Regions from separate parts of the Alteromonas sp. S167 genome, predicted to be linked through region 3. Evidence: predicted binding sites of a transcription regulator. Region 3 holds the regulator's gene; each other region holds the start of a gene.
The links. The regulator FNR, encoded in region 3, switches genes on or off when oxygen is low (the NO sensors DNR and NnrR bind a similar motif). The targets are predictions, from matches to a motif close to TTGATCTAGATCAA.
Positions count from the first base shown of each region.

Region 1: the regulator FNR is predicted to act here: its motif matches at 6,038-6,051, upstream of V7R35_RS15065 (GbsR/MarR family transcriptional regulator).
Region 2: the regulator FNR is predicted to act here: its motif matches at 2,438-2,451, upstream of V7R35_RS06845 (high-potential iron-sulfur protein).

Region 1 covers NZ_JAZETR010000010.1:58,007-69,095, reverse strand. The annotation lists gene V7R35_RS15090 (hypothetical protein) at 1-143, shown strand, start outside; gene V7R35_RS15085 (Lrp/AsnC family transcriptional regulator) at 183-656, shown strand; gene V7R35_RS15080 (methyl-accepting chemotaxis protein) at 846-2,447, shown strand; gene V7R35_RS15075 (cytochrome d ubiquinol oxidase subunit II) at 3,028-4,035, opposite strand; gene V7R35_RS15070 (cytochrome ubiquinol oxidase subunit I) at 4,045-5,418, opposite strand; gene V7R35_RS15065 (GbsR/MarR family transcriptional regulator) at 5,430-5,987, opposite strand; gene V7R35_RS15060 (S8 family serine peptidase) at 6,230-9,556, shown strand; gene V7R35_RS15055 (glutathione S-transferase family protein) at 9,844-10,944, shown strand; gene V7R35_RS15050 (hypothetical protein) at 10,992-11,089, shown strand, end outside.
Region 2 covers NZ_JAZETR010000003.1:197,506-208,594, forward strand. The annotation lists gene V7R35_RS06825 (exonuclease domain-containing protein) at 1-1,071, opposite strand, end outside; gene V7R35_RS06830 (hypothetical protein) at 1,169-1,456, opposite strand; gene V7R35_RS06835 (CPXCG motif-containing cysteine-rich protein) at 1,575-1,766, shown strand; gene V7R35_RS06840 (flavin reductase family protein) at 1,759-2,388, shown strand; gene V7R35_RS06845 (high-potential iron-sulfur protein) at 2,600-2,893, shown strand; gene V7R35_RS06850 (substrate-binding periplasmic protein) at 3,007-3,774, opposite strand; gene prmA (50S ribosomal protein L11 methyltransferase) at 4,028-4,906, shown strand; gene dusB (tRNA dihydrouridine synthase DusB) at 5,171-6,169, shown strand; gene fis (DNA-binding transcriptional regulator Fis) at 6,200-6,493, shown strand; gene purH (bifunctional phosphoribosylaminoimidazolecarboxamide formyltransferase/IMP cyclohydrolase) at 6,576-8,174, shown strand; gene V7R35_RS06875 (class I SAM-dependent methyltransferase) at 8,477-9,292, shown strand; gene purD (phosphoribosylamine--glycine ligase) at 9,313-10,605, shown strand; gene V7R35_RS06885 (glucosaminidase domain-containing protein) at 10,994-11,089, shown strand, end outside.
Region 3 covers NZ_JAZETR010000011.1:10,573-21,661, forward strand. The annotation lists gene V7R35_RS15560 (heavy metal translocating P-type ATPase) at 1-2,209, shown strand, start outside; gene ccoS (cbb3-type cytochrome oxidase assembly protein CcoS) at 2,211-2,465, shown strand; gene V7R35_RS15570 (sulfite exporter TauE/SafE family protein) at 2,468-3,127, shown strand; gene fnr (fumarate/nitrate reduction transcriptional regulator Fnr) at 3,177-3,917, shown strand; gene uspE (universal stress protein UspE) at 4,055-4,978, shown strand; gene ttcA (tRNA 2-thiocytidine(32) synthetase TtcA) at 5,095-6,054, shown strand; gene V7R35_RS15590 (patatin-like phospholipase family protein) at 6,055-7,083, shown strand; gene V7R35_RS15595 (DUF2987 domain-containing protein) at 7,075-7,719, opposite strand; gene V7R35_RS15600 (glucosaminidase domain-containing protein) at 7,716-8,507, opposite strand; gene V7R35_RS15605 (stress protein) at 8,500-9,231, opposite strand; gene V7R35_RS15610 (LysE family translocator) at 9,319-9,945, opposite strand; gene cobB (Sir2 family NAD+-dependent deacetylase) at 9,955-10,719, opposite strand; gene V7R35_RS15620 (sulfurtransferase) at 10,852-11,089, opposite strand, start outside.

The DNA of each region.
Region 1 (11,089 bases), on a different contig from region 3:
TGCTAAAACGCTACCAAGCTTCTGGGAAGTTAACCTTTAGCGACAGCCAACTTGCATCGTCCTTTTGGGAGTCTTTTGCTCCACCTTTTCAATTTGAAATTCCCGCTGAGAACGTAGATTTCAGCACGCCATGGTGGCTTTAAAAAAGCGTAACAAGTAGTGTTAAATAGCAAGGAGGCCACGTGAAGTCTTCACTGGTAGATAAAACAGATCGCGCCATACTTACGCTGCTTCAGCAAAATGCTGAAAAGCCCATAGCAGAAATAGCTGAACAGGTTGGCCTTACCGTAACACCCTGTTGGCGCAGAATTCAAAAACTCGAAGAGCGGGGCATTATTTCAAAGCGTGTTACGTTGCTTCAAGGCCGCGCTTTGGGGTTAACCATGACCGTTTTTGTTCAGGTAAAGGCAGGCCGGCACGACGGTAAGTGGCTTGAGAGCTTTGCTAATCATGCAGCATCTTTTGATGAAGTAGTTGAATGTTATCGAATGTCGGGAGAATACGATTATTTGTTAAAAGTGCTTGTGACCGATATGGACTGTTTTGATCATTTTTACAAGCGACTGGTAAATGGGCTTGAGTTTTCCGATGTAACGTCAAGTTTTGCTATGGAGCAAATAAAGTACACTACTGCACTTCCACTTAATCATTTATAAGAATTTCTACTGTTCGTTTCGTGCTAACTGGAATGCAGGGCCAGTCTTTCATTTACTTTTTTTAATATAACTGCCATTTTGCTGAAATTATCATCAACAAAGTTCGGTCATATACTGCTTAGTAGCTATACCTAGTTTTGTTTATGGGGACACGTGGCGCAAGGCATGACACCCTCAACAAGGAGCATCATGTTTAATACCATCAAACAGCGAATTTTATTGGGATATGCCTTAGTTATAGTGGTAGTTGTTATTGCAGCCATGGTACTTAGCAGCAGTAATAACAGTGTGAATAAGCAGGTAGACAGCTACGTATCAAAAACCCTACCAGCGCTTAACGCCATCAATACTATTCAAAGTAACAGCAAAGAACTAGTGCTGAACAGTTATTCTCTTTATGGAACTACATTAAGCGTTAATGATTTTAAGGAACGTTATACTGATGTTGTTGGTGATATTGAGCACCAGTTTAGTACGCTGAATGCGCTTGGTAATTCTGTTAGTGAGGCAAAAGCGAAATTCGATGACTTGTCTGTTGCAGTAGCATCTATTCAGACAACAATGTCTGCGTCATCTATTAGCTGGGACACGGCGCGCAATAATTTAGAAAGCATTGCTATGTCGTCTGAAGCATTAACAACGGTGCTGGATGAAATTCGAAGCAACGTTGAACGTGCGGCAGGTAATAGAACCATGGCTATCGCTAATGAGCTAGATGTGAGCCAGTGGACTATTCTTATTCTCGTTGCACTGCTCGTGCTGGTGTCAGTAGTTGGGTATATCCTTGCAAAACAACAAATAGCTAACCCAATAGAGCAGGTATCAGAAACACTAAACACGCTTGCTAAATCTCGGCGCTTGGCTACCAATATGCCGCCGCAGCAGTTAAAAGAATTAGACGATATCTCAAAAAGTGTACAGGGCTTACTGAGTGTTTTCCTTAAGGGAATGCAGGATTTACAGGAAGCGGTAGTCGACCTTACTCAGTCGTCAAAAACATTGAATACAGCCACTACTAACTCATCAGAAGCAATTCACAGCTTTCATGGTGATATAAAGCAGCTAGTTTATGTGATGGATTCATTGTCTAACGACATGGAGCAAAGCCTAGCACTGTCTCAACGCGCAGCCTTAGAAGCGCAAAGCAGCGCCGAGAAGGTCGCACAGGGGCGCGACGATGTTGAGCACGCGGCACGCGCTATTTCTGAGCTAACCAGTGATATTGATAAAACAGCGTCAACACTAGACAGATTACAAAACGATGGCAAAAACGTTTCTAGTGTGGTTTCTACTATTGCCGAAATTGCCGATCAAACTAACTTACTTGCGCTTAATGCTGCTATTGAAGCAGCGCGGGCAGGGGAGTCTGGCCGTGGATTTGCGGTAGTAGCAGATGAAGTGCGCACGTTGGCGTCACGCACACATCAATCTACAGAAGAAATTAATACCATGTTAGAGGCCATCGTAAATTCTATTAGAACATCGGTGCAGAACATGACGTCTAATAAGGACAAAGCGCACACTGCTCTGGGTATGGCGAATGAATTGGTTGATACGTTAGAAGAAGGAAGGCAACGTATTTTGTCTTTAGTTGCGGTAAGTACGGAAGCGTCAGATTTGGTGTCTCATGCCAAAACCCAAGTGTCGTTAGCAAGAGAAGGGGCACTAGATTTTCAAATGTTAGGTGACAAGGTAAAAGAGGCGAACATTAATGTTGGTGTAGAAGCCGAAGGGCTATCTGAGTTAGCAAAAGAATTACAGTCGAATGTGAATACATTCAAACTAACTTAGTAAGAATAGCAGGCAAAAAAATGGGGCCGTTTTATAGGCCCCTTTCAATTAGTGATTTTGTTCTTCAATGTGCTGATCTGCAAATATCTTGGATTTCTTTTTAATTTTACATCCTAGGATACGCTGCGCATTCTTACGGCCAATATAATGGGCTACCGTATAGGGGTGTGCGCGCTTGAAGAACCGTGAAAACGAATGAAAAACATTTTCCATACTTAGGCTCCTTCTTAATAAAAATTCCCCAAATAAATATAGTAATATTACAGATTAATGTCAACTGTGATTTGGATCTTCTGTTAATTGGTAGCGTTGGCAAACAATATTAGATCACTTTTTACGCTAGCCACTAAGAGAGATGGCATAGAAGCAAATATAAATATAAAGCGGTGAAGCACAGTGCTGGTAACGTAATTATAGAATACGTGAATACAAGTGAAGTATCTAACGCACTCTGGTGATGTTTACTATTTGAGCGGCGAATAATGAGTGAATGGGCAAAAGCGGATGGAAATGGGTCGAATGTTAAGAAGGCGGGCTACCTAATGTTTGCAATAACAAAGGTAGCCCGCCATAACACGCTCTAGTAATAAGACAGCTTTTCTGATTTCCCTGAGAAGATTTTATAAACCATAACGGTGTAAGCCAGGATAACGGGAACAACAATAACAACACCCACTAAGAGAAAGCGTAACGAACTTGCATCGCTTAGTGCTTCATTAATTGTCATAGTGCCGGGAATGATAAAGGGGTAGTAGCTAATCCCGAATGCAGCAAAGCAGAGCATAAAGATTAGCAGCGCAATAAAGAACGGAAGCCATTCGCCCTTACCATTTGCATGGGGAAGCTTCTTCAGTAGAGTTGCGCACAGTATTAGCAGTCCAAAGCACATGGTTGGAATAGCAAACAATACATACCCCCAAGGTGCAGACAACCATAGGGCGCGAACGTCATCGTGAAGGGTTAGGTTAGCGATACTTACTGCAATTATCCCGCCGCCCAGTACGTATAAGCCACGCTGTGCCCAGTAATACGCTTTTTGCTGAAGTTCGCCTTCGGCTTTTAGTATTAACCAGCACGCACCGATAAACGCATACGCAGCCGTAACACCAAAAGCGGCCAGTAAGGCAAAGCCTTGAGCCCACATATCGGTACGCAGCCCTGTTACATATATACCTAGCATATAGCCCTGCGCCAGTGTAGTTAACAAAGAACCATACTTGAAAACTAAGTCCCATTTACGCTTTTTCACTTGTACCACTTTGGCGCGAAAATCGAACGCCACACCTCTTAAAATAAGGCCCAGAAGCATAAAGGTAGCAGGCAAATATAGCGTTTGAAGGAACTCACTGTGCGCCTCAGGGAATGCTATTAAAAGTAATCCAATGGCCAATACTAGCCACGTTTCGTTAGCATCCCAGTAGGGGCCAATAGAAGCAATCATGTCATCTCGAAATGTCTCGGTACGAGGCGGGATTAAAACACCTACGCCTAAATCGTAACCGTCCAAAATGGCATAAAGTAAAACCGATAACCCCAATAACCCCACATAGATATTGCCGAGCATTTCTGCTGAAACATTTTCAAACATAGTCGCTCCTTACACCGTGGCTGGGTCTGGGTTACGAGGCTGCATTTTCGCTTTAGCGACCTCTCTTTCTTCTGTGGTTATTTCTTCAATTTCCACAGCGCGTCGACACATCAGCATTAAAGTGCCTATATAGGCCACTAGTAGCACTGAATAGATAACTAGATACAGTGTAAACGACAGTGCGATATTGCTTGGCGGCAATTGCGTTACCGCATCGGCTGTGCGCAATACGCCACTTACCAAATAGGGTTGGCGTCCAATCTCTGTGACATACCACCCTGCAAGTGTGGCTACCCATCCACTAAAAGCCATTCCTACAAACGTGTGTTTTAGCCACATTGGTAACGCGCCATTGCGGAACAAATAGAAGCTGCCAATCCATGAAATGGCAAGCATAAGCATACCTACGCCAACCATTACCCTAAAGCCATAGAAGACTGGAGCAACTGGCGGGTGCTCGCCTTCAAACTCGTTCAGCCCTTTTATCTCGCCATCAAGTTTATGGGTAAGAATAAAACTAGCACCGTAGGGTACGGGAATTTCAAAGTGATTTTCTCTACTCTCTTCATCGGGAATGGCAAACAGTAACAGTGGAGCACCTTTTGTGGTTTCCCACAGTCCTTCCATAGCTGCCACTTTTTGCGGTTGATGTTTCAAGGTGTTAAGGCCATGCATGTCGCCTGCAAAAATTTGTAGCGGAATAAGGATGGCAGCGGTATAGGTTGCTGTTTTCAATGCTAATTTAGGCGCAAGTTTGTCGTCGCCTTTCAACAAGCGATAGGCTGAAAGACCTGCAATAAGGAAACTAGCTGTTAGGCCAGATGCTAGCATCATGTGAGCAAAGCGGTACGGGAAAGAAGGGTTGAAAATAATTTCTTTCCAGTTAGTTGCGTACAATACGCCGTCTACTACTTCATAACCTTGCGGCGTTTGCATCCAGCTGTTTAAAGCTAAAATCCAAAACGCAGATATTGTTGTGCCTATGGCTACAACCAGAGTTGATGTTGTATGAAGCCAGTTGGGTACGCGTCGTATTCCAAATAGCATGATCCCTAAAAAGGTGGCTTCTAGGAAAAAGGCAGTAAGCACTTCATAACCTAACAACGGCCCAGCTACATTGCCTACCTTTTCCATAAAACCGGGCCAGTTAGTTCCGAATTGGAATGACATGGTTACGCCGCTCACCACTCCAAGCGCAAAGCTTAAAGCGAAAACACGTACCCAAAAACGGTACATACGCATCCAAACAGGATGGCGCGATGTGTTAGAGCGTAGTTTGAAGTAAAACAAAAACCAGCCCATCGCCATGGTTATGGTAGGAAATAAAATATGAAAACTAATGTTTAACGCAAATTGTAATCGAGACAGCAAGAATGCATCCATAGAGGGCCCCCTTAGTTAACGCTGTTTTTCCCCGGAAGAAGCTTGTCTTTAAGTTCAAGCATACGGCCCACGCCTGAGCCCAACTTCATCAGCGTATTTAACTTTTCTGGCCCAAGGTTCTGAAGTTCTTCAGACCACACTGTAATTGATTCGAGTAAATCGTGAATTTCGTTCAATTTATGTTGTGCATTTGCTTCTTTATCAGTAGCTGGTGTGTCTAGTAACAGGTCGCGAAGCAAACTCATGGTTGGGTCTATTTCACGCTTTCTGCGTTCTTCGAATACGCGGTTGGCCAATGTCCATATATCGCCTGCTGGAATAAAGAAGTCTTTACGTTCGCCTGGCACTAAATGCTGTTTTACTAAACGCCAAGACTGAAGTTCTTTTAACCCCATGCTGGTATTGCCGCGTGAGATATTAAGCGCATCCGAAATTTCCTGGGCAGTGATAGGCTCTTCGTTTAACACTATTAATGCGAGTATTTGACCAACGGTGCGGTTAAAGCCCCAGCGACTACCCATTTCACCAAAGTGCATAACGGCCGATGTGATTAGTGGCGTCATCTTCATTTTTGTTACCTGCTGAAGTTTCAGAAATTACTGAAAGTTTATTATGGAGCTTGACATAGATCAACTATTTTTGGTGTTTATTACAGGCGTTTTATGAAGTTTGGCTGATACAGCATTTCTTTACATTTACAAGTTTTGAGCAATTACCAAAGCTCTAAACTGGCAATGATTTTAGCTTTACTGTATTTTCCTGTGGGTTTAATAGAAACCCATGCATTGGTATATATAAAAAGGACTTTGTTTTGTCGCTAGCACAACGGTTATTCTCTCTTACGTTACTCTCCTTTTCTGTTTTAATTACTGTTACCCCAACAACTCTCCACGCGACAAGTGACCCTCTGTTTTACAGGCAGTGGCAGTTCGAGGGAAACAGCGTACCATCGGATTTCTCTAATTTTAACTTAGGAGTCCTTAGAGCCGAAGCTCAACTGGGTCTTGGTGAAGAGAATGTTCTGATGCTGATCACAGATGGGATAAAAACCGATCACGAAGACCTAGAGGGGGCTTTCTGGACCAATACACAAGAAGTCCCTGGTGATGGCGTAGATAATGATGGTAATGGCTACATCGACGATATACACGGCATAAATACCGGAACGAAAAATGGAAACTTTACCGATGAAAATGGGTGGGGAACAAATGTTGCCGGTATAATAGGCGCTACCGTAGATAACGGAGTCGGTATACGTGGTATTGCGCCAAATACCAAAATTGTTGGTTGTCAAGTAAACGAAGACTTCAATGAATTGGAGTTGGCACAGCAGATAACCATTCTAAATGAATGTATCAGTTACGCTATTAGCTTGAAGAAAAACTCGGTTAACATCTTTGCGATTTCAAGCACATACTTTGAACATCCATATCACTATTTTCTTGAGGTGGAAAAAAATCTCAAGTTGTTTATGCAATTGATTGAAAAAATAGAAGAAAATGACTTTCTTTGGATCAACGGTGTACCTGAACCCATAGATAACACTGACTGGACCCTTGATTATATACCAACTTATCCACTTGGACTGAATAGCCCTAACATGGTGGCGGCAACTAGGTTAAGCCGGTCACTTGAGCTGGCTAGCAACTACGGTAAAGTTGCCGCGACTTCTGTCATTGTCGGAGATGTCATGACCACCACACCGTTTGATAAAATAGAGTCAAACGGAACATATATTTTTGATGTAACGCCTGAAGATGAACGCGTTATTAAGTCTCCATTTATTGACATTGTTGAGCATCCTGATAATCCGCAATTGTTGGCGTGGCATATACCCGCTTTTTCAAACGACGGCGGCCAGTCAGAAATTATCTTTCCACACGTCGATTTATCAACGGTGACTACATCTTCTTTGATGATTGATGTAAGTCTCAAAAGAAACAAAGCATTGAATGGTTACAACCAAGACGGTAACCCAATATATCAAAAGGGAGGGGAAGTAAGGATAGAGTTCAGGGTAGATGATTCAGAGCAATGGATATATTTTAATTCTGATTTTTTGAGTGCACGTGGGGTGTGGGATCTGTATACGGCGCAATTAGACCTAGAACGTAATTTTGATACGCCAATTTTGCCTGATTCCAAAATTCAATTTCGACTGAGTATTAGCGGGAATGAGACCTATATCGATGGGTTGAAGGTTTGGGCTATTGAAGATGGCGTGTGGAAAAACGGTTATGACTACACTTATCCACCCAATGCCGGGCAGGCAATTCTTTCCGCTTTAGCAGGTATAATCAAATCACACAATAACGATTGGCCGGCCTGGAAAATCGCCAACGCTATTACATCTGGCGGTTCATTTGATGAATATGTTTTAAGTCCTGGGCGCACGCACAACACTTCAGGTGCTGGAATTCTTAGTCTATTGAATGAGGGAGAAGGCGCGTTAGATTGTCGCAATAAATTACTACAGAGACGGTTATTACCAGCAACCAATGAAGCAGTATTCATGGTTGTTAATGAAGAATTAAGAATCAGAACAAAAAGTCTAAACTGTGAAGAGCCAGGAGATGCTTACACGCTGGTTGATGATATAGCGGGTAATACGTTTATCTCGGTTGACGACGGTAGCTTTGGTGATCGATTTGCTGGGGATGGTTTAGGAATACTCACCTATCAACCAAATAATGTTGGTAAAACAATACTTAAAAACGAGTTTGATGACAATTTACCCGTCTTTGTTTTTTATGACTACCACCCCGTGCGACAGGAAGATTCATCCTGGGTGGATACCACAGATGCAAGGCATGTAATGTGGCAAGATACGGAAAATTTAAGGCTAGGCGGGTTAGATACTGATATCAGCAAGTCTTTTTACGAGTATCCATTTGGTTACTTGGGGATAAATACGACGCGACAAATTAGCTCAGAGGTTGGGGCGAACGAAAGTCGGTTCGAGTTATCAATTAATAATTCTAATACAAGCAATATTCTCAGTACGTCTAAATTTGAACATCCAGAAACGTCAAACGCGATTTACGATTCCAACATTCTGGTTGATAAAAGACTTAATAGTTTTCGAATATATGCAGCACCTAAGAATACGTCGGACAATGTTTACACTCGTTTGCATATGAAGGGTGATGAAGGTAATCGACAATTAATCGCAGAGTATAGCGCCACGCACTACCACGAAAATCAATCATCGCCATTTCTACAGATTGTGTTTTACGAGAACAAAAGCGTTATTGAGTTTAATTATGGAGACCTTCCTAATTATCTAGAGGGGGTTGAGTATGATATCGGACTTGAAGTAGGTCGCTCATTCAGGCAGAGACGCACTGTTACGTTAAAATCGCACTCATCTTATCTGCTTGATGTCGATTTTGACTTCGATGGTATCATTGATGTAGATGATCCAGATGATGATAATGATGGCGTAGCTGATGAAGTAGATGCTTTCCCGTATGACTCTGCTGAAGATACGGATACCGACGGAGATGGCATTGGAAACAACGAAGATACCGATGATGACAATGACGGTGTGAATGATGAAGAAGATGCTTTTCCACTCAACCCGAATGAAGATACGGATACCGACGGTGATGGCGTTGGAAACAACGAAGATACCGATGATGACAATGACGGTGTGAATGATGAGGAAGATGCTTTTCCATTAAATCCGAATGAAGATACGGATACCGACGGTGATGGAGTTGGAAACAACGAAGACACTGACGACGACAACGATGGTGTGAATGATGATGAAGATGCTTTCCCATTAAATCCGAATGAAGATACGGATACCGACGGTGATGGCATTGGAAACAACGAAGATACCGATGATGACAACGACGGTGTGAATGATGATGAAGATGCTTTTCCATTAAATCCGAATGAAGATACCGACACCGACGGCGATGGCATTGGAAATAACGAAGATACTGATGATGATGGGGATGGTGTAGCAGATGGCAGTGACGCGTATCCTTTGGATCCTAGTAGAACCCAAAATCCTGCTACCAAACCAGTTTCTTCTACAGCTGAGTCAGGGGGAGGGGCATTTAGTAGTATGAGTGTTTTGTTACTAATCATAATTATCGCTGCTAGGAGAGGGCGGAGATATCATGGCTAGGTAGCCAGTAATTGGACATCTTGGTAGATAATTATTGATAGCGCCAATTGTCCAGCAAAACAGTAAACGCTATGCCTTAAATGCTGTAGAAATTACATATTTTGATGTTTCGAATTGTGTGATTTCCGCAGCATTGCCTTTTCTCTAGATGCACTGTCGAAGAAAAAGTTAACCGATTTTTTAATTAGTTTCGTATAGGTTGATATTTCTTTATAACACCATGTGAATAGTATTGTTTCGCGCTTTCTGATAACAATAAGAAACCATCTTTGTTTCAGGAGCTTGTCATGCCGAAGAGCTACACACTTTATGGAACTTCTTTTTCTTTGTACACAGGCAAAGCTCGTGCGTACTTGCGTTACAAAAACGTCCCCTATAAAGAGGTTTTTTCATCATTAAAAGTCTACAAGCGCATTATCGTACCCAATACCGGCGTGCGTTTTATTCCGGTAGTTAAAACGCCTGACGGGCAATATATTCAAGACACAGCAGAAATAATTGACGCTATCGAAACTCAGCATCCTCAACGTCCTGTTTACCCAACCACACCAAAGCAGCGCATAGTGTCTCAACTATTTGAGTTTTATGGCGACGAATGGCTTCTCTTGCCCGCCATGCACTACCGATGGAATAAAGATAACGACGATTATATTTATGGTCATTTTGGCTCTGTAGTGTTACCTGGTTGGCCAGCGTTTATCCGAAGATTTTTGGGTAAGAAAGTGGGGAGCAAGTTTAAAGGGTTTGTGCCCCTTCTTGGTATTACCGAGAAAACAATACCGGCGTTGGAGCAATGGTACGAGAGCGAATTACTCCCGTTGCTGGATACTCACTTTGCTAAGCACGACTATTTACTTGGTAGCGCTGCCAGTGTGGGTGACTTTGGGCTTATGGGGCCTTTGTACGCGCACTTGTATTTAGATCCATATCCCAGTCAGTTCATAAAAGCGAAAGCGCCTAACGTTGAAGCTTGGATTAATCGTATGAATGTTACGCCCATCGAGGTAGGCGACTGGCTAGCTGATGACGCCATTCCAGATACGCTTTTGCCTATTCTGCAGTTGGTTTTCAGGGATCACTGGCCCGTTGTGCAAGATACACTTTCTGCGTTTTCAGTATGGTCAAAACAAAACGCTGATATAGCTATTCCACGGATGATTGGTCAGCATCCTTTCTGTATTAATGGAGCTGAAGGTAGTAGATCGTTAACGACGTTTTCTGTATGGAAGTACCAGCGAATTCTTGATACTTTCAATGGGCTAAATGAGGAGAAGAAGGAGCAGGTAAATGCGTTTTTGAATGCCTGTGGTACTGATAAACCGTTTAACAACCCACCTTTTCAAAGAGTTAAACGGGAAAGTAATAAGCTTGTTATAGATAAGAAATAAGGGGCAAGCCAACTTAATTAGATAATATAAAAAGGATTTTGAACAACATGAAAGCACTTAAAATTTTAGCAGTTACCTTCATTGTTTTAGTGGTCATTGCTGTATTTTCCTATGAAAGAATAATAGCGAGTGTTTTATTGCCGCA
Region 2 (11,089 bases), on a different contig from region 3:
GGCAAGTACACCTCTTTCCACCTGCTGATTTTGGCTCACATCAATAGCAAGTGTGCGGCTTGCATTGCGCAGCATATCAGTAACCGTGCTGGTACGTTTCTTGTGGTATTTACGCGCATAAAAGTCTTCGGCAAAAGCAAGAAGCGTATCAGACTGAGGGTTGTCAATAATTTGCTCAAGTGCGGCTTTGACCTCTTCCACCTGACCATCTTTATAGCTTTCTCTTAACCATTTTTCTTTGGCTTTGTCGCTCTCGGCAAGCGACATGATCCGAAGCCCATTTACCCTATCTATGTCCATCAGCTTAAGGCTTAGCGCATAGAGAAACTGATCTTTAAAAAAACAGGCCGACACACCGTCAGTGGCAGGGAAGTCATCGCGTGACAAAGACAGTATTTTGTCATCGTCATAATAGGGGAGCTGAGTGTGATGCTTCGCGTAATACCATGCTGCTTGTGCATCATTGTTGTGATCGAAGCGCGCTGTGTCTGACACCGAGTCTGCACGTGTGCGCATAACGCCTAAGTCTCGCATTGAAAATTGATTTAGGCGACTCTTTGTATTGCCAAAATACAAAAACAAAAGATACCGCAATGCATCATCAAACAAACAAACCAAGTACTGATCTAGTGCGAATCGTGCTGGCCATCCCTTTTGCTTTATCTCAGCATCTAATAAGGCAACCAGTTTTGGCTTGGTCAGCGCATTCAAACCTTGCGTACTGCCATATTCGCCAAGTAACTCAACTATTGCGTCTTTTGTTAATACACCAGCAATGTCGCTGGTTGATGCGTGAGACAAATCGCCAAACCAACCCTCTTCAACAAGTTCGTCTATTTGTGCTTGCGGGCTGTTTATTTCTGCATAGTTGAATTGAGAGCGATCTATTACGGCATATTTTCTGTTAGCGGCTCGTACCACAATACATTGCTTGTCGTCGCTTAACGCCTTAAAACGCGATACAAATTGTTGCGCGCTGTCACTAAGCAATACTTGATTAGCTCCTTCAAAGAAGCTCAAAAACTCAAAGAAATGCGTTAGGTAATAACGCGGCGGTAAGTCTTTACGCATAGCACATTCTTATAAACGAATAACGCAAATAGTGTATATTTATACATATATCACAATCAAGCATTCATGAAGAGACAAGCCTTCTTAAAAGTGGTATTTACACCTTAACTCGCTGTTTTGAAACCCAATTAAAAAATGTAGAAAGTTGTTCATCGGCTTGAAGTAAACACAGTGAATGCAGTTGCTTGGCAAGGGTCATTTCATCGTAAAAGCGATGTATTCCACTGTGGCACTGCCGACAAATGTTTACGCCTGCCTGAAGCTGCTCTTTGGTGTAGTGTTTTTTGAAATACGTGCGACGATGCATTTTCTTAGGAATAAGATGATGAAAGGTTAGCCTTGTATGCCGACTACAGCACGGGCACGTGCCTACTTTATTGGCCACACTCGCCTCTTCTAATACCGTTACTCTTACAAGTAAATACCTTTTATTGCCATAAGATGATCACGGGGAAATGTCAGTTCGTAATAAGCCCATAGAATTGAACAATTATGGTGAAGATATGAGTTTAACGCGTGCTATGGGCTTTTCTTGCCCCTATTGTATGGCACCCAATGATGTTGAAATTGATGAAATGTATGATGTTGGCCAAACACAAGTGCTTGATTGTCAGGTATGCTGCCAGCCCATAGAATTAAGTGTGTATCAACACGGCGATGATATTTCGATACAGGCGGAGCGAGAAAATGACTAGGGTACTGTCGAGAAGCGATATAGATAACTTAGCACAGCGTTACCGCGCCAATTTAATTAATAGCTTATCGGGGTTTAAACCAGCAGTGTTATTGGGCACTACTGACGGTACTACACATAACCTCGCAGTTATTAGTTCAGTTGTTCACATTGGGGCGAACCCACCTTTGCTTGGCATGATTATGCGTCCTCACACTGTGCAGCGAGACTCGCTGGGAAATATCAAAAAGCAGGGCTTCTACACGTTAAATCATGTGCACACTAGTTGGGTGGATAAAGCACATCAAACCTCTGCGAGATACGAAGTAGATGAGAGCGAGTTCGACGCTGTAGGGCTTACCGTACAAATGAGTGAACATTTTCCCGCACCTTATGTTAAAGAAAGCAGCATAAAGATGGGGCTGAAAGTTGCTCAGCATTTCACGTTATTAAACGACACTGAAATGGTAATTGGCGAAATTCATGAATTACATTTACCTAATGACATAATTGCTGAAGACGGATACGCAGATATTGAAGGTGCCGGCAGCGCATGTATTTCGGGGTTAGATAGCTACCATAGTACATCGCGACTAGCGCAGTACACGTATGCGAAACCCAACGTTGAACTTAAACAAAAATGAACTAGCCTTAGCAAGAAGGGTCGAATTTACCCAAGAGGGTGAAGTTTATTTAATGCAGATCAAATGATTTACAGACTTTTTATTCGATCTTTCTGCGAAAACAGATAGTATTTATGTATGTACAAAAAACCTGCCTCTTTGGGCAGGTTTTTGCGTTTAAGGCGCTGAATAAAAAAGAATCATTATCGTTTCTGTCTCTAAGGAGAATAATATGAAATCTGTAAACCGCCGCGACTTTTTGAAGCTGTCTGGCTCTACGTTAATTGGCCTTACTTTGGGTGGCGTTGCACTGCGAGCTCAAGCGCAAGAACAACTTAGCGCAGACGATGCAACCGCAAAGGCGCTTAATTATAAGCCAGAGTCAACGGTAGATGGCGCGAAGTGTTCTAACTGCATGTATGTGCAAGGTTCAGATGGTGAGCAGTACCGCCCTTGTAACATTTTCCCTGGAAAACTCGTTAATGCAAATGGCTGGTGTAGTGCTTGGGTGAAAAAGCCAGGCTAGGACGCAAATTAGCTAGCTAACCGAAAATGTCTAAGTTTTTCAAAAGCCTCGTTTAAGTGGGGCTTTTTTGTATCTGTACATTTCTTTATATCTGCGGCCCCGTATTAAAAGTACTAGCTTTCATTTATGTGTGACTGCTGCTCTACCAGTTTATCGAACAAATTCTCTAGCCTAAACCGTGCGAGTAAAGCTTGATAACGACCGTCTTCAAAAAATTTCTTCAGTGTTACATTAAACTGCGCGCGCAACTCTGGGTTGGGAATACCTGCACAGTATGCTGAAACCGGAAAAAGCTCGTGAATAGTGACTGCATCATCAGCATAGGCGTCATTTTGCGCTTTAAAGTAGCTAAATATGTTTCTATCCATAATCACCGCATCTACGCTTCCCAACATTAACATGTTCACTTGCCTGTCTTGCCTTGCCATTTCGAGATAATTCGGTTGTGACGCAAGGGTATTGCCATATTCCTTACCAAGCACATTTTTAGCAGTTTGAAAGGCAATGATGCTTTTTCCTCTTAAGCTGGCTAAGTCGCTAACAGCGATATTTCTATCTTCACGGGTAACAACAACATTTTGATACACCACATAGGGGTCGCTAAGAATATCAGCCGACACCTTGTGCGCTTTATTTAGGGTTAAAGCAATATCAACAGCGTTGTCTTTAAGTAAGCGAGCGGTGCGCCCGAAAGGGACATAAATGGGAGACAGTTCGTGCCCTAACTCTTTCAAAATGGCACGAGTCAGCTCTAATTCAAAACCAGAATGATCGGCTGACATAACATAAGGCGGTTTGTCCCATCCAACCACCACATCTAATTGTTCAGATGAAGCGATGAATGAGTACAGTAAGACTGTAAATAAAGCGGCTATGCGCATAAGTGTAATGTGCCTTCTTCGTAAGCAGCGTTTTATAGTATGACTATAATGCTTTTTATTTAATTAACCAGCATACAAAAGGCTAGTTTGCTAACCCTTTGCGATAAGGCCACTCACTCATAGATGATTGCCAATTTGCGCATAGATATTTGTCAGTATCAGGCAATAGCTGAACTGTTTAATTTGCATTGCTGCATTTTGTTTAAATGCCACCAGTTGTACAATAGAGAAAATACCTTAGTAATAGAACATTATGGCTTGGCTACAATTACGAATTAACACAACGTCTGAAACTGCTGAAGCAATTGGCGACATGATGACTGCGAATGGGTCACAAGCAGTAACTTATGTTGACGCAAAAGATACCCCCATGTACGAGCCAAAGCCCGGCGAAGTATTGTTATGGCCAGATACGCAGGTAGTGGGTTTGTTTGAAGCCGATGCTGACATGAAAGGCATTCTTGCGCGTTTGGGTAAAGCCAAGGTATTAGGCAAAGATTTTAAATACAAGCTAGAGCCACTAGAAGACAAAGACTGGGAACGCGAATGGATGGATAACTTTCATCCAATGCAGTTCGGTGAGCGTCTTTGGATATGCCCAAGCTGGCGGGACGTTCCAGACCCTACTGCAGTAAACGTGATGCTAGACCCAGGGCTTGCTTTTGGCACTGGAACACACCCCACCACAGCACTTTGTCTTCGCTGGCTTGATGGCATTGATATGACGGGTAAAACCGTTGTGGATTTCGGCTGTGGCTCGGGCATTCTTGCACTTGCAGCCCTGAAACTTGGAGCGAAACGCGTTATTGGTATCGATATCGACCCACAAGCGCTTCAGGCCACCGAAGAAAACGCACGCCGAAACGGTGTAGAAGACCGTTTAGACGTATACCTACCAGAAAACCAACCATCCCTAGAAGCCGACGTTGTGATGGCCAATATTCTATCGGGCCCACTTTTAGAACTGCAAAGTATTATTACTGGATACTGTAAAAAAGACGGTCTTCTTGTGCTGTCGGGTATTTTAGCCGAACAAGTAAACAGTATTGAAAGCGCCTATAAACAAGATATTGACCTTGAGCCAAGTGCCATTGATGGAGAATGGGCACGGGTGTCGGGAAAAAAGCACTAACAAATTGTTAATATTTTTCACATTACAGCCCTTTTAATTCGGGGGCTGTAAGACTTTCGATTAAATTTCACACAAGAAAACAGCCTTAGCTCTTTAATGTGACAGTTTTTTTTCACTGTCAAGAGCACTTAGTGAAATTTTGTGTGATTTTTAGCCTTTTCAAGCATTGCGAAAACGCGTACACTTAGCGCCCCGTTTTAGCCGGGTGTATATTTTCTGTGCAGTTTTAGATAAAGAGCTATACGACAAACCATGCAAAACTCAATACAAATTGGACCATATGCGTTAGAGAACAATTTGATGTTGGCTCCCATGGCTGGCGTAACAGACAGGCCTTTTCGCCAACTTTGTAAGCGCTTAGGTGCAGGGCTTGTGGTATCAGAAATGCTTTCAAGTAATCCGAAAGTGTGGAACACCGCGAAGTCTCAAGCTCGAATGAATCATGAAGGCGAAGAAGGTATTCGCTCTGTACAAATTGCTGGGGCCGATCCTGAGCTTATGGCTCAAGCGGCGCAGTTCAATGTTGAGAATGGTGCGCAAATCATCGATATCAACATGGGTTGCCCTGCTAAGAAGGTTAATAAGAAGCTTGCAGGTTCTGCATTGCTTCAATACCCAGACACAGTGGAAGCGATAATCAAAGCCGTTGTAAATGCGGTTGATGTTCCTGTAACACTGAAAATTCGTACCGGCTGGAACCCAGAAAACCGCAATGGGATTGAAATTGCCCGCATTGCAGAGCAAAACGGCATACAGTCGCTTGCTGTTCACGGTAGAACGCGAGCATGTATGTATAAAGGAGAAGCGGAGTACGACACCATTCGCAAGATAAAGGCAGCAATATCAATTCCTGTCATTGCAAATGGCGATATTACTTCTCCTGAAAAAGCACAAAAGGTATTAGATTACACCGGAGCAAATGGTGTGATGATAGGCCGCGGCGCGCAGGGTAGACCTTGGATTTTTAACCAAATTCAACACTATCTTGAAACGGGCGAGAACCTAGCACCACCTCCGTTGTCAGAGCAGTATGAAATTTTGTATGAGCATGTAACAAATGTGCAGAATTTTTACGGTGACATCTCTGGTGTAAGAATAGCCCGTAAGCACGTGGGCTGGTACCTTTCGGAACATGATACGGACCGTCAGTTTCGTAAAACGTTTAACGCTATCGATGATGCAAATGAGCAACTCGAAGCACTTAATGCATATTTTCAAGCGCTGCAAACACGAGAAACCCGACAGATTTCTCCTGCAGCATAGTGATGACTAACTTAAGAGCAACACAGTATTATGTTCGATCAAAACGTGACTTCACCTTTTACTACTACAGTAACTACGCCTTCACAAACGCAAGCGCAAAAGCCACTGCGTGATTCTGTAAAGCAAGCGGTTAACAAGTACCTAAAGCAACTGGACAACGCTAACATCGATAACCTTTACGAAATGGTATTGGCAGAAGTTGAAGCGCCGCTGCTAGAAGAAGTCATGACTTACACACGCGGCAACCAAACCCGCGCGGCCATCATGATGGGCATCAACCGTGGCACACTTCGCAAGAAGCTAAAGCAATACGGCATGAACTAAGATTCCAAGGGCTTTGCCCTCCAAAGAGCACCACACGGTGCTCTTTTTGTTTCAACACTACAACATTAGAAACTTAAAATTTATGCAAACTCCAAAACCTATAAAACGTGCTCTCCTTAGTGTCTCTGACAAAACTGGTATCCTCGATTTCGCGACAGCGCTGCATAACGCTGGCGTAGAGCTTCTGTCGACGGGCGGTACTGCGAAATTACTGGCTGATGCTGGCTTACCTGTTAAAGAAGTCTCTGATCACACAGGTCACCCAGAAATTATGGCTGGACGTGTAAAAACACTTCACCCGAAAATTCACGGTGGCATTCTTGCTCGTCGCGGCGTTGATGAAGCAGTAATGGAAGAAAACAACATCGCACCAATCGACTTGGTGGTGGTAAATCTTTATCCATTTGCCGCCACAGTAGCCAACGAAGACTGCACGCTAGAAGACGCTATTGAAAATATCGATATCGGTGGACCAACAATGGTGCGTGCAGCAGCGAAAAACCATAAAGACGTTACCATTGTGGTAAATGCGTCTGACTACTCTCGCGTGCTTGCAGAAATGAACGACAACAACGGCTCTTTGTCTTACAGCACACGCTTTGATTTAGCCATCAAAGCATTTGAACACACTGCTGAATACGACGGCATGATTGCAAACTACTTTGGTGCGCGTTTAGACAGCACGGGCTGCGAAGCTGATGCAGATCACGTACACAGTGAATTTCCGCGTACGTACAACATGCAGCTTACCAAGAAGCAAGACCTTCGCTACGGTGAGAATAGCCACCAAGAAGCAGCGTTTTATGTTGAAAACAACATTCAAGAAGCGTCTGTTGCCACAGCAACACAGCTTCAGGGTAAAGAACTATCTTTTAACAACATTGCCGACACCGATGCCGCGCTTGAATGCGTTAAAGAGTTCGAACAGCCAGCATGCGTTATCGTAAAGCACGCTAACCCTTGTGGTGTTGCTATTGGCGACGACATTCTAAGTGCCTACGACCGCGCTTTTAAAACCGACCCAACATCAGCATTTGGTGGCATTATTGCGTTTAACCGCGAACTAGACGCGAAAACTGCACAAGCTATTGTTGACCGTCAATTCGTTGAAGTGATTATTGCTCCTACGGTTAGCGATGAAGCGAAAGAAGTGGTTAGCGCGAAGAAAAACGTGCGTCTTCTTGCCTGTGGCGACTGGGCAGGTCAACTTACTGAAGGCTATGACTTCAAACGCGTAAACGGCGGGCTACTAGTGCAAGAGCGCGACTTCGGCATGGTTGAAATGGAAGACCTAGAAGTTGTGACTAAGCGCAAGCCAAGCGAAGACGAACTGCGTGACCTTATGTTCTGCTGGAAAGTAGCAAAATATGTGAAGTCTAATGCCATTGTTTACTGCAAAGATGGCATGACGGTAGGGGTTGGCGCTGGCCAAATGAGCCGCGTTTACTCTGCGAAAATTGCGGGCATTAAAGCAGCTGATGAAAACTTAGAAGTAGCAGGCTCTGTAATGGCGTCTGACGCATTCTTCCCATTCCGCGACGGTATCGACGCTGCGGCTGAAGCCGGTATTAAAGCGGTAATTCAGCCTGGTGGCTCAATGCGCGATCAAGAAGTCATTGATGCCGCTGATGAACACGGTATTGCTATGGTGTTCACAGGCATGCGCCACTTCCGTCACTAATTGTACGTTATCGCTTTGCGTGCGAAAGCACGCAAATGAAACACCTCTGCGGCGCCAATGCCATAGAGGTGTTTTATTGAAAGTGTTTTATCGAAGGCGCTTGTTACAATATCCCTGTTCAAAGGGCTATATACATAAGCGTCCTTAAAACGCCTCAAACCTAAAGCGATAAAGATACGATTTATTCTGTTGGGGTGTAGAGTGACTGTCATGGTTAACTGGTAGGCTTGATCTGTCCTACAGTAAATTGTAGTAATACTGTTATCACAATTGACAACACCTACGACAGAAAGGAAATAAAAATGAAGAAGTTAGCCCAATTCGTGTTAGCCGCTACACTTGGTATGTCATCAGGCTTTGCCACTGCCGATGCTATTTCAGACGCCGCCATGAGCGACCTGCGTACATCTAAAGCAAAAGCCCGTGACGAATACCGCAACCCTCAACAAACGCTGCGCTTCTTTGGCCTTCAGCCAGATATGACGGTAGTTGAAGTGTCTCCAGGTGGTGGTTGGTATACCGACATTCTTTACCCTGTAGTAAAAGAAAGCGGTAAATATGTTGCGGCACACTTCTATGTAGATGAAAACTCTAACGAGTACTATAAAAAAGCGCTAGCGGCCTTTAAAAAGAAAACCGAAGCAGGTGAAAAATACCAAGGCGCTACCGTTACTGCTTTTCACCCAACCAAGGCATTAGATATCATTGACGCTGGCACGGCTGATATGGTGCTTACTTTCCGAAACGTACACAACTGGTACATGCGCGAAGGCGATGAAGGCATCGACAATGCGTTTGGCGCGTTCTTCACAGCACTTAAGCCAGGTGGTGTATTGGGTGTAGTAGAGCACGAGCTTCCGGAAAGCGCTGAAAACGATGCAATGCAGAAAAGCGGTTATATGAAGCGCAGCTATGTAGTTGCAGCAGCTGAAAAAGCAGGCTTTGTATTAGAAGCCAGCAGCGATGTTAACGCAAACCCAATGGACAGTGCAGACCACCCTAAAGGTGTATGGACACTGCCACCACGTTTAGCGTTAGATGACCAAGACCGCGAAAAGTACATGGCGATTGGCGAGAGTAATCGCATGACACTAAAATTTATAAAACCTAACAAATAACACACAAAACGGAACAGTTAATGAACGTACTTGTAATTGGCGGCGGTGGCCGCGAACACGCGCTGGCTTTCAAAGCTGCGCAGTCTTCTGATGTATCAACAGTTTTTGTAGCGCCGGGTAATGCAGGCACTGCAACGGAAGCAAAGCTAGAGAACGTAGCAATTGATGTTAACGATATTGCTGGGCTAGTTTCTTTTGCTAAACAAAACAACGTTGAACTGACCATTGTTGGTCCTGAAGCGCCGCTAGTTGCAGGTGTTGTAGATGCGTTCGTTAATGAAGGTTTAATGATTTTCGGGCCTACACAAGCCGCTGCGCAGCTTGAAGGCTCGAAAGCTTTCACTAAAGACTTTCTAGCACGCCACAATATTCCTACTGCCGAATATCAGAACTTTACCGAGATAGACCCTGCCATTGCCTATGTACGCGAAAAAGGCGCGCCTATTGTGGTTAAAGCTGATGGCCTTGCCGCAGGTAAAGGCGTAATTGTTGCCATGACCCTTGAAGAAGCCGAAGACGCAATTAAAGACATGCTGGCAGGCAACGCGTTTGGTGAAGCAGGCAGCCGTGTTGTTATTGAAGAATTCTTAGATGGTGAAGAAGCATCATTCATCGTGATGGTAGACGGTAAAAACGTTCTACCCTTCGCCACCAGCCAAGACCATAAACGTGCTGCAGATGGCGACAAAGGACCAAATACAGGCGGCATGGGCGCCTATTCACCGGCACCTGTAGTTACACCAGACATTCATAACCGTATTATGGATGAAGTGATTATGCCAACCGTTAACGGCATGGCATCTGAAGGCAACGACTATGTAGGCTTCTTGTACGCAGGCCTAATGATAATGGCTGACGGTACACCGAAGGTTATTGAATACAACTGCCGCTTTGGCGACCCAGAAACACAGCCCATTATGCTTCGCCTTCAGTCTGATTTAGTACCGCTTTGCCAAGCAGCCTGTAAAGGTGAGCTAGCAGGTAAAACCATTGCTTTTGACGATAGAGCAGCCGTAGGCGTTGTACTAGCCGCGGGCGGCTATCCGGGCAGCTACGAAAAAGGCGACGAAATTACCGGCTTTGAAGAAGCAGAAAAACTTGAAGGTAAAGTTTTCCACGCGGGTACAGCGCTTAAAGACGGAAAAGTAGTGACTGCGGGCGGTCGTGTTTTATGTGCCACAGCACTAGGTAATAGCGTAACTGAAGCGCAGCAAAAAGCGTACGAGTTGCTTAAAACCATTCAGTTTAAAGACGTTTACTTCCGCAACGATATTGCATATCGAGCCATTGCCCGCGAGGCGAATGCACAGTAAGAGCTAACAAGACAAAGCTAAGTACCTATCACTTAGTCCAGTGAACGCAGCACAACGCTGCGTTCACCATGTAATTTTCTACATCTAAGTAATTTCTTATTAAGCCTACCGCAATATTCTTATCAATTAACTAAACTGCGCACAGTTGCTCAAAAGCTGATTTATAGCCTAGAATCAAGTTCTAGTGTTTTTGCTGAGTGTTTACCTTTACAGCTCAGGCGCCGTATTAGAAATGGCATGTAGCCAACGCCTTTATTAGATAAGTTTAACCTTTCTAGCCACCCCAAAGTTTGCAGTGTGTTTTAGACCATGTATGTTTAATAAGCATGAGTTCAGGTAATTCGCTGTGTCAGGCGAGAAATTCATACAAATAGAGAGGTATCACCTGATGTTAAATAGCAAAGCCTTTGTGGCAGTTGCGATAGTGTTAGTGGCCATTGTTGTGTCGTGGTTTGCATTTTTCGCTAAAGAGCCAGCGCCAGAC
Region 3 (11,089 bases):
CGACCCTGCTCTACAAGAAGAGTTCGTTTTTGATGAGGGTAAACACAAGCAAATTCAGCTGACACTTGAAGGAATAACCTGTGCAGCATGTGGTTGGCTTATAGAGAAGCAGCTGTCTAAAGTTGATGGCATCAAACAAGTTGCGGTAAATGTTCAAGAACGTCGAGCCTTAATAACGTGGTCTGAACTTGAAATAAAGCTTAGCCAAATTCTTACAACGTTAAAACGCATTGGCTACGAAGGAAGCCCATTTAACCCAGATGAGCATGAGGCTAGCTACAAACGAGAGCAGAAAACCTTTTTAAAGAAATTGGGTTTGGCTGGCATTATGACTATGCAGGTGATGATGCTGATGACCGGACTGTATTTTGACTGGTTTGGTGCCATTGAGCTTGAAACTAAGCAGTATTTTCATTGGGTCGCGTTAACACTTACCACGCCTGTAGTCTTGTATTCGGGCAGCACCTTTTATTTAGGAGCTGTAAAGGCGATAAGCGCTAGAACGGTGAATATGGATGTGCCGGTAACCATAGCAGTATTCGGTACCTATTTGGCAGGCATACGCTCTACCCTTTTAGAGCGCGGTGATGTGTATTTCGAAACTATCTGCATGTTTATATTTTTGTTGCTACTTAGTCGCTTTTTAGAACATAGAAGTAGACACAGAGCCGCGCAAATATCTGCAAATATGATGCAGCATGTGCCGGTATCAGCAAGTAAACTGCTTACCGATGGCACAATTACCGATGTACTAGCAAAACGCTTGGTCGTTGGCGATGTAGTGTTAGTAAAGCCGGGTGAGATCATACCCATTGACGGCCAGGTTATAGAGGGGCGCGCATCGGTTGACGAGTCTATGCTAACGGGCGAGTTCAATCCGGTATCGAAGTCACAAAACAGCGTTGTATACGGCGGTACTGTTTGCCAAGACGGTAGCCTAACAATATCAGTAACCAAAACGCTAAAGCATGCGCTGGTTAATGAAATAGTTCGCCTTCAATCAAGCGCAATGGCCAACAAACCTAAAGCCGCACAGCTTGCTGATAACTTTTCTAGGTATTTTGTTGTTGCCGTGCTTCTTATTTCTGCTTGTACCTATGGATACTGGTCATTGCAAGGCAGTACAGAAGCCTTTTGGATAACCATATCCGTGTTGGTGGCGACATGCCCTTGCGCTTTAGGCTTAGCTACGCCTTCAGCACTAACTTGTTCAATGGCCAAACTTAATCGCCAAGGTATCTTACTTAAACGTGCAGACGCGTTAGAGCAGGTAACCAGCATAACTACTATTGCCCTTGATAAGACAGGTACATTAACCAAAGGCAAGTTCACACTGGCACAAACATGGTTTGCAGAAGGTGTGGATGCACAAAATGTGTTGGCCCTTGCCCAAGCGCTAGAGACTCGCTCAGAACATCCTATTGCAAGTGCCTTTTTAAAGTCCACTTCACCTGAAACTGCTAGTGAAAAGAACGCTAAGCAAGTACCTGATGATCAAGCTGAAGCATTTACGGTTAGCCAATTTGAAGTAACACCTGGCGGCGGAATTGCTGGGGTGATTAATGAAGCAAAATGTTTAATGGGTACAGCTTTGTTTTGCAAAGTAGAGCCGCAAGACGTGAACATTGATGCGAATGTGTTTTTAACTGTAAACGGTCGACTGTTGGCTGCTTTTGTAGTGAGTGACAGCCTTCGTGAAGATACGAAAGAAACACTTAACGTGCTGTCAAAAACTCATGAGTTAGTCGTGTTAAGCGGTGATACACAGGACAATGTAAATACAGTTACGCAATCGTTACCTATAGCTAAATCACTTGGCGGGCTTACACCTGACAAAAAATACAATGCGGTAGTTGAAATGCAGCAACAGGGTAAAAAAGTGATGATGATGGGTGACGGCATTAACGACGCTCCTGTACTTGCCAGTGCAGATGTTGCTATAGCTGTTGGCAACGCTACTGATGTTGCAAAAACTGCCGCCGACGTTATTTTGCTGGGCGACCAGCTTCTGTCTGTGCCTGAGCTGATTGAAACCGCACACAAAGTGAAACAAAAGATTCGACAAAACATCGGCTGGGCTGTTGGCTACAACGTATTGGTTCTACCGTTTGCAGTTACTGGGCTTTTATCGCCTTGGATGGCCGTTGTGGGTATGTCGTTAAGCAGTATTATTGTTGTAACCAATTCAACAAGGCTTTTAGGGAAATAGAATGAGCATAATTTACGTCCTTATCCCCATTGCTATCATTATCGTTGCGTTGGCAATTGTTATTTTTTTCTGGGCTGTAAAGTCTAATCAATTTGAAGATTTAGATCGTCAAGGTTACAGTATTTTGTTTGATGACGACCTTCCACCTGAAGAGAAAAAACTCGCTGAGCAGCGAAAAGCCTTGCAGCGTCAAGAAGAAAAACAAAACATGGGTAGTGAAAACCAAGAAACAGTAAATAAAGAATCGAAGCGCTAAATATGGAAGGTATTAACTATCTATCTGCGTTTCTCATTGGTCTTGCCGGCGGTGTGCACTGCGTTGGAATGTGTGGCGGTATCGTAGCCGCACTAAGAATGGTTTCCCCAAAGGATGCTAACCCACTTCCCTATACATTTGCCTATAATTTGGGGCGCATATTTAGCTATACCGTTGCAGGTGCGCTTACCGGTGCTATTGGCCAAATGGCGTCTGAATTTATTCCTTTGGCAAATTATGTTCTTACGCTGTTAAGCGGCATTATGCTGTTGTTATTAGCGTGCTATCTAGGAAAGTGGTGGACCGTTTTAACCGCACTAGAATCGTTTGGTAAAGGTTTGTTTTCTAAGCTTCAACCTGTTTCTAAAAAGTTTCTTCCTTTTAAATCACCAATGCATGCCATTCCTTACGGTATTATTTGGGGCTGGCTACCTTGTGGCCTTGTTTACTCTACACTTACGTGGTCTTTAGCCGCAGGTAATGCAACGCAAGGTGCGGCGTTAATGCTATTTTTTGGACTGGGAACCTTACCAACATTGTTGGCCGCCAGTGCAGGCAGCCAGCTTCTTTTACGTGGCTTTCAACATACTGTTACCCGACAAGTCATTGCGGTGTTAATGGCTTTATATTCAGTGCTTTTGATTTATCGGGCAATCCTTTAAAGCTTGCGGTATTATTGGTAAATAACCATAACTATTGTGAGGTCTTGTCATGAGCGCAGGAAGCCAGTTTTCAATTCACTGTCAGAACTGTAGTTTTAGCCATTTGTGTTTACCTGTGGCACTGAATAAAACTGAAATTGAATCTTTAGATGACATTATCGAGCGTAAAAAGCCCCTTCACAAAGGTGATATATTAATTAGTACGGGCGATACATTTCGCTCTTTATTTGCTGTGCGCACGGGTTCTTTTAAGTCTTTTGTAACCAATAACGAAGGCGAGGAGCAAATTACTGGCTTCCATTTTCCAGGCGATATCATAGGCTTTGACGCGCTGCGTGAGAATAAACACCAAAGCTACACACAAGCGCTGGAAACGGCAATGGTATGTGAACTCCCCTACGAAACTCTTGATGAAATGTCGGTGCAGTTCCCGAAACTAAGACATCAAATATTGAGCTTTATGAGTGCTGAAATTAAACAAGATCACGACATGATCATGCTACTCAATAAGCGTACAGCAGAAGAGCGTTTGTTGTATTTTATCTCTCATCTATCACAACGTTTCGAAGAGCGTGGTTTCTCACATCGTGAATTCCATCTAACGATGACACGAAACGAAATTGGAAATTATTTAGGGCTTACCATAGAAACAATTAGTCGTTTACTCAGTCGTTTTCAAAAAGAAGATATTATTAAGGTAGACGGCAGACTTATTACTATCAAGAACTTTGACCGCTTAAACGAGAAACTAGAGGCTTTAAACGGCCCGAGTATTGTGTGCAACGGATAGGTGGGCACTTAAGAACTTATGTTTAAGTTCACTAGCCATCACCTTTCGAATTAGCAAAATATTGATCTAGTTCAACTTTCGTTTTCGAGTTTGTCGTTTACACTAAACATATATGGTTCGTTTTAACGGGACATCACATGATTGAGTGTAGACATATTTTAGCGATTGTTGATACTGAACGAGACAGCCAGCCTGCGTTAAGCCGGGCGTTTGAACTAGCCGCAAAAACAGGCGCTTCGGTTACTGCTATGTTAGTGGTTTACGACCTTTCTTACGACATGACCACAATGTTAAGCGGCGATGAGCGTGAGTCAATGCGCGACGCGGTTACCAATGAACAAGCAAAGTGGTTAAAGAACCACTTGAATGCTTTAGGATTCCAAGAAGCCGATATTGTGGTTGAGTGGAACAACCGCGCTTACGAATCAATTATTTCCTATACGTTAAACGACAAGGTTGATCTTGTTGTAAAAGCCACAAAGCGACATGATGACTTGGCGTCTGTACTATTTACGCCAACTGATTGGCATTTAATGCGTAAATGTCCCTGCCCTGTACTATTAGTTAAAGACCACGATTGGCCGGAAAACGGCGAGATAATCGCTGCAGTTAACGTGGGTAGCGAAGACAATGAACATGCTGCCCTAAATGATAAAATTACACTTATCGCAAACGACTACGCCACGTTACTCAAAGGCAATGTGAATCTAGTTAATAGCTATCCAACAACACCGCTTAATGTCGCCATTGAAGTGCCAGAGTTCGACCCTGAGAACTATCATAATGCGGTTAAGAATCACCACAATAATGAGATGCAGGCACACGCGCTTAAATATGGTGTTCCCGATGAAAAGTGTATCGTGAAAGAGGGCCTCCCTGAAAAAGTGATACCGCAAGTTGCCAAAGATATTGATGCAGAGCTAGTAATAATCGGTACTGTGGGGCGCGTAGGCCTATCTGCGGCACTTATTGGAAACACTGCGGAACACGTTATTGATGAACTCAACTGTGACGTTTTAGCCATAAAGCCGGATGGTTTTGTTTCGCCACTGGCTAAATAAAAAATGTAAGTAACGTTTTATTACGCTATGTGCATAAATTAACGACAGCAACCATGGTTTCAAAAACACGCTTTATTGTATAATGGCGTTTTTAGAACGAAACAAGCTAGTTAATTATGAGTTTAGGCACAACCAGTGCTAGTGCTAACGATGCGGTATCAAACGCAGCACAAAGCAAGCAAAAGTATAATTTCAACAAACTTCAGAAGCGACTTCGCCGTAACGTGGGTAAAGCCATTGGCGATTTTGGCATGATTGAAAACAACGATAAAGTAATGGTGTGTTTATCTGGCGGTAAAGACAGCTACACCATGCTTGATATTTTACTTTTCCTTAAAAAAATTGCGCCTATTCATTTTGACATCGTAGCGGTAAACCTTGACCAAAAACAGCCAGGTTTTCCAAAACACATATTGCCAGAATATCTTGATAGCGTTGGTGTAGACTACAAAATTGTAGAAGAAGACACGTACTCTATAGTTAAAGACAAAATTCCAGAGGGAAAAACAACGTGCTCTTTGTGTTCAAGGCTGCGCCGAGGCATTTTGTATCGCACCGCGAAGGAATTAGGCGCAACTAAAATTGCCCTGGGTCATCACAGAGACGACATGCTAGAAACCTTCTTTTTGAACATGTTCCATGGTGGCAAGCTAAAATCAATGCCGCCTAAACTTGTGAGTGACAATGGCGAGCACATTGTAATTCGTCCCCTTGCCTACTGCAGCGAAAAGGACATCGAGAAGTACTCTCAGGCTGTCGAGTTTCCAATTATTCCGTGTAATTTATGTGGAAGTCAGGAAAACTTGCAGCGTCAGAACATAAAAGCGATGCTACAAGATTGGAATCGACGCTTTCCTGGAAGAATTGAGTCAATGTTTAGAGCGCTTCAAAACGTAGCGCCCTCGCACTTAATCGACAGTAATCTTCATGACTTCAAATCAATTACTACTCAGGATGGCCCTGTAGAAGATGGCGATATTGGGTTTGATGAACCGTCTTTTACTGATACTAACAATGCCGAAATGGTAGATAGCGATAACGCCATTGAAATCGTCAACATCATGGAAACCAAATAGATGAAAATAGGACTTGCGTTAGGCGCAGGCGCGGCGCGCGGTTGGACACACATAGGTATAATTGAAGCACTTGAAAAGCTTGGCGTACGCATCGACGTTGTAGCCGGTTGTTCAATTGGTGCCTACGTTGGTGCTGCTTACGCAAGTGGTAGGCTTGAAGAGTTAAAAGAATGGGCGTGTTCACTAAGCGATTGGCAGGTACTCGCACTGATGGGAGTTGGCTTGCGTCGTGGTGGTATTGCTAGCGGCCAGAAAGTGTTCGATAAGCTTGCAGCAGATTTTTGTGTAGAGACTTATGAAGCAATGCAAAAGCCGTTTGCGTCAGTTGCTACTGACCTATACACCGGCCGAGAAGTTGTTTTTAACTCCGGACCTATAGGCGATACTATTCAAGCATCTTGTGCTATTCCAGCCTTATTCAGCCCTGTAGCACACGGTGATAGATGGCTTGTGGACGGTGCAGTAGTTAACCCTGTACCTGTAAATTTGTGTCGACAATTAGGCGCAGACTTCGTAATTGCTGTTAACTTAAACGCAGATTTTAGGCCCATGCGCTTAGAAAAGTTACGCAACGATCATGAAGAAAATCAACGAAAAACGGAAGACTTCTTTACTAAAAGTCAAAACGTATTACGTCAATGGTTTTCCCCCGATTCGAAAGACGATGATAATAAAGCTGATGAGGAACAGAAGCTTATCGAAAATGATTCGGAAGGCGTAGAAAAAACAGAAGGCTCTGTGGCGTCTGATGTAATTGAAAAAATTGAAGAAGAAGTAACAGAAGTGCCTGCAAAAGCCAGTAAGCGCAATCCACCTGGGATCATGAGCGTTATGAGTTCTTCATTAGAGATATTGCAGGCACGAGTCACTCGTTCACGTTTGGCCGGTGACCCACCTGATATCCTTATCGAGCCCCAGCTTACTGATGTTGGAATAATGGAGTTTCATAGGGCTCAGGAGCTCTGCGCAAAAGGTGAAGAAACTATTTCACGATTGGCAGAGCAAATACGCTATCAATTATCAACTTGATGCCATAGCCGTAATGCGAAGCGGCGCATGGGGTAATGTTAAACCCTTCGCTTCGCTTATCCACTGCTGCTCTAGCTGAAGTACACCATTATTTATTTGTACACCCTGTGGTGTAATAAAATCTAAGTTTTTGTCGTCGAATTGAATCATTAGGCCTTTAACAGAAGGCATAAGGAACGACAGGAAGCTCCCCATTTCATTAAAAAACGCTGCGTATTGTTCAAACAGAAATGACAGCTCTTCCTGTGAATAATACTGCTTTAGATATTCGACCTTCGTTTCAAGCTGGACTGACATATCACATACATTCGCCACTTCTTTTAAATCTATGCGAACAAGTGCATTGGCTAGCTTTAGTGCTTTTTCAGTGGGCACGGTAAAACGCCCTTCATTGCTTACCTCTAGGGGTAACGTTTGTTTATCAGTCACTATTTCAGCGTTGTTTATTCCGCAAAGACGCCCTTCTCCAACCCTAATAAAACCAAATGCAAATTGAAGCGCTTGTGTATCTTCGTTATCCAACTTTTTAACATGGCTGTAAAAACGACTGTACTCTACGTCGATGGATTCAGCATGTGCGGTTAAGCCAGACAAGCCACATAGAGCTGACGCTAATAATAAAGCTGCACGTATCATTCGGTTAAAAACTCCTCGTTAAATCGAATCATGGTTTGAAGCTCTTCCACATAAGCGGCTCCTCGCTCTGAATAATTCATTAACCCTTCAGCAAGCGCTACGCCCGTAATAGGAATTTGATTTGCGCGTAATCTGCCGCGTATTTCCCGTAAGTCTTCATAAGCGTCGTGTCGGTTTATATTTCGCATGTAGGTATACGTTGCACGTGACACATTTTCAAACTTCGCAACTTCATGAGATGCACCGTCGTTACGTCTACTTGGTACAAACCCACAACCTTTAGAGAAACACCACAAGCCAAAGAAGTTATATCCCTTACGTGCGAAGCGGCTAGTACCCCAGGCAGACTCATTCGCAGCCTGCACCAATACAAGTTCAACAGGAAGAATGTCTACTTTCAGCATAAGTGCTTCCAACTTTTTTTGAAGCGGCTGTTTTGCTTTAACTCGATACTCATTTTCCAACCACGTTAAGCGCTCAATATCGTCGTCGGTCAATGACTCGTTAACAAGGACTTTTCGGTAAAGCGTTTGAATATAATGACGGAGAGAAAGCAAATAGGCGTTTTGTTTTTCAACCTCTGGACGAAGATAATTGAAAAACGCTGCCTTCTTTTCTTTTACATTAGTGTAAACCGAAAAGTCAGGCACAGGTTTATGGGCCTCAACTGTTTTCGGTACCTCTAAAATATCGGGCTCTTGGTCGGTAAAAATAATGGCATTAATTACGATAACCGCTAAAACACCTAGCGTGATTAAAACGATTTTTGACGTTTCTCTTTTATGCATCAAATCGAGACTCATTGACATCATGAATTGGTGCTTCTTTGCCTCCCTCCTGCTCGCCAATAAGTTCTTGATACAGCAAACCCATAACACTGAAGTAAAAAGGCAATACCCAGATCAATGAAAAACCAAGCGTAAGCGGCGCGCTAAGAAAAAGTAGGAACAGTACGCCGTAAACTGCTGCAATTTGCGTCCAGTAAGCATTAAAAACTCGGCAAGATAGAATAATAGCGCTTATTGGTGTGAGCTTTCTATCTGCTACCAGCATTAATGAAAATGACGATGCAAGATAAAAATACAGTCCTGGAATAATAAGTAACACCAGCCCTAACTGAACAAGGATACTGTTTACTAACTGCGTAAGGGCGAGTAAGAAAAGCAACGGAAAAAAGCTGAAAACAGTGAATACAGATGTTTTCTGTGCTCTGGCGTTCATTACTCCCATCATGTAGAGACCCGCTATAAGCGGAGATACAATACATATCGCGATGATTTCAATAATCGATTGATGCTCAAACACATACGTGCCGTCATTATTCACCGTAATATAAGGCTGTGCCAAAAGCCCTATGACGACAAAGGTTAAGAACAATACGACGCTGCCTTGAAGTAATGCACTGTAATTTGATTTCGTTAGGGATGCGGCGTTAGACAGTATTTGCTTAACATTAAAATTATATTGTCTGTTAAGTGTTTGCTGCAGTTTATCTTTTTGTACGTCGTTCACTCGCTACTCTTTATGTTACTTTCCGCTAAATCGGCACAATTATAACAATTAACGTCATCGAATGCTTGCATGGCGGTTACTAGTAACCTAACCAATAATTAATTTAGACGCCAAGCCAACAAGAAGAACGCCCATTGCACGGTCAAGCCAATACCCCTTTCTACCCAACAACTCCGCAACTCTGCTGGTGCTTAGCAAATACGAAAGAAAGCAAAACCATAACCCTGTCGCAAGCGCTAGGTAAATTCCATAACCCAGTTTAACGGTAAAAGGTGTATCGACGCTGATTATGGCGGTAAACAGCGTAAGAAAAAACAGTGTTGCTTTTGGGTTTAACCCGTTGGTAAGAAATCCCATCCACAATGCTTTTTTAGGTGAAATTTCCGGTGGTGCTTCAGTATCTACATCCACATCAGAATGCTTAGGAGGCCCGCTTCGAAGTGCACCAAAAGCTAAGTAAAGAAGATACGCGGCAGCGCAGTAACTAAACGTTTGGAATAGCCATGGTGTTGTTGCAATTACAACACTTAAACCAACAAGTGAATAGATAACGTGCAACAGTATTGCGGCTCCAATGCCTACACTCGTATACATCGCAATTTTGCGCCCATAAGACACACTATTTCGCACTACTATGGCAAAGTCGGGGCCAGGGCTTGCTACAGCAACTAAGTGCACTATTGCGATGGTTAGAAATTCATTTAAATACGGCATATCAACCCTTTATAAACCAGCGGTGCGGTTTATTATTATCTCTACAAGCGCCGGCACTTCAGCACTAGCTAACCCTGTTATAGATTCGTCGAATAGTGCATTGGTTGAACTTGGCGCTAAATTCACTTCTATCGTGTATGCGCCAGCTTCTTGTGCTACCTGCACGAATCCAGCAGCCGGATATACGTTTCCAGACGTACCTATGGCAATAAAAATATCTGCGTTAGATAATGCATTATATATATCATCCATGTATAGCGGCATCTCACCAAACCAAACAATATCAGGGCGCAGCGTTTTACCACCACAGCATGGGCAAGGTGTGTTCTCATCAAATGAATCACGCCAAACAAAAGTTTTTTCTGACCGTGAACAACGTGCAGAAAGCAGTTCACCATGCATGTGCAGTACTCTATTACTTCCGCCCTGCTCGTGCAGATTATCAACATTTTGCGTAACGAGTAATAAGTTGTCTTGAAATGCTTTTTCTAGCTTTGCGAGTGCCTTGTGTGCCTCATTTGCTTTTACAGAAGCAGACTGAAGCTGTTCCCGTCTTGCATTGTAAAAACGATAAACTAACGCAGGGTTTTCAACGAAAGCTTCTGGAGTGGCCACCTCTTCTACTCTGTGGTTTTCCCACAGGCCATCGTTATCACGAAATGTCTTAATGCCCGATTCTGCTGAAATTCCTGCACCAGTAAGAACAACTATTTTGGGAGGTGTATTGCGCAGTTGGTTTTTAAACAGGTTAATGAACGTAGCATTATCACTCATTTGCGCTTCTCGTTAACATACTTTCTTTGCGCAATAGTGTAACGCTATCTAGCGCTTCCACCTACCTTTTTACTACCTTTTCACTACCTTTTTCGCTGATGTTTTTACTTTGAAATTACTATTGCGTAACTCTTAATTCGCAGTGACCACTGGATATTGCAAGTCTGCTCCCCATTCTGACCAAGAACCGTCATAAACGGAAATCTGAGTAGCGCCGCACATTACAGCCGCAATACCTACGATGCATGCTGTAACACCAGAGCCGCAGGTGCAAATAATAGGTTTTGTTAAGTCGATACTGTGCTGCTTAAAAGTATCATAGAGTTTATCGACTTCTTTCAAATGGCCGTTATTAAGCAACTCCATAAAA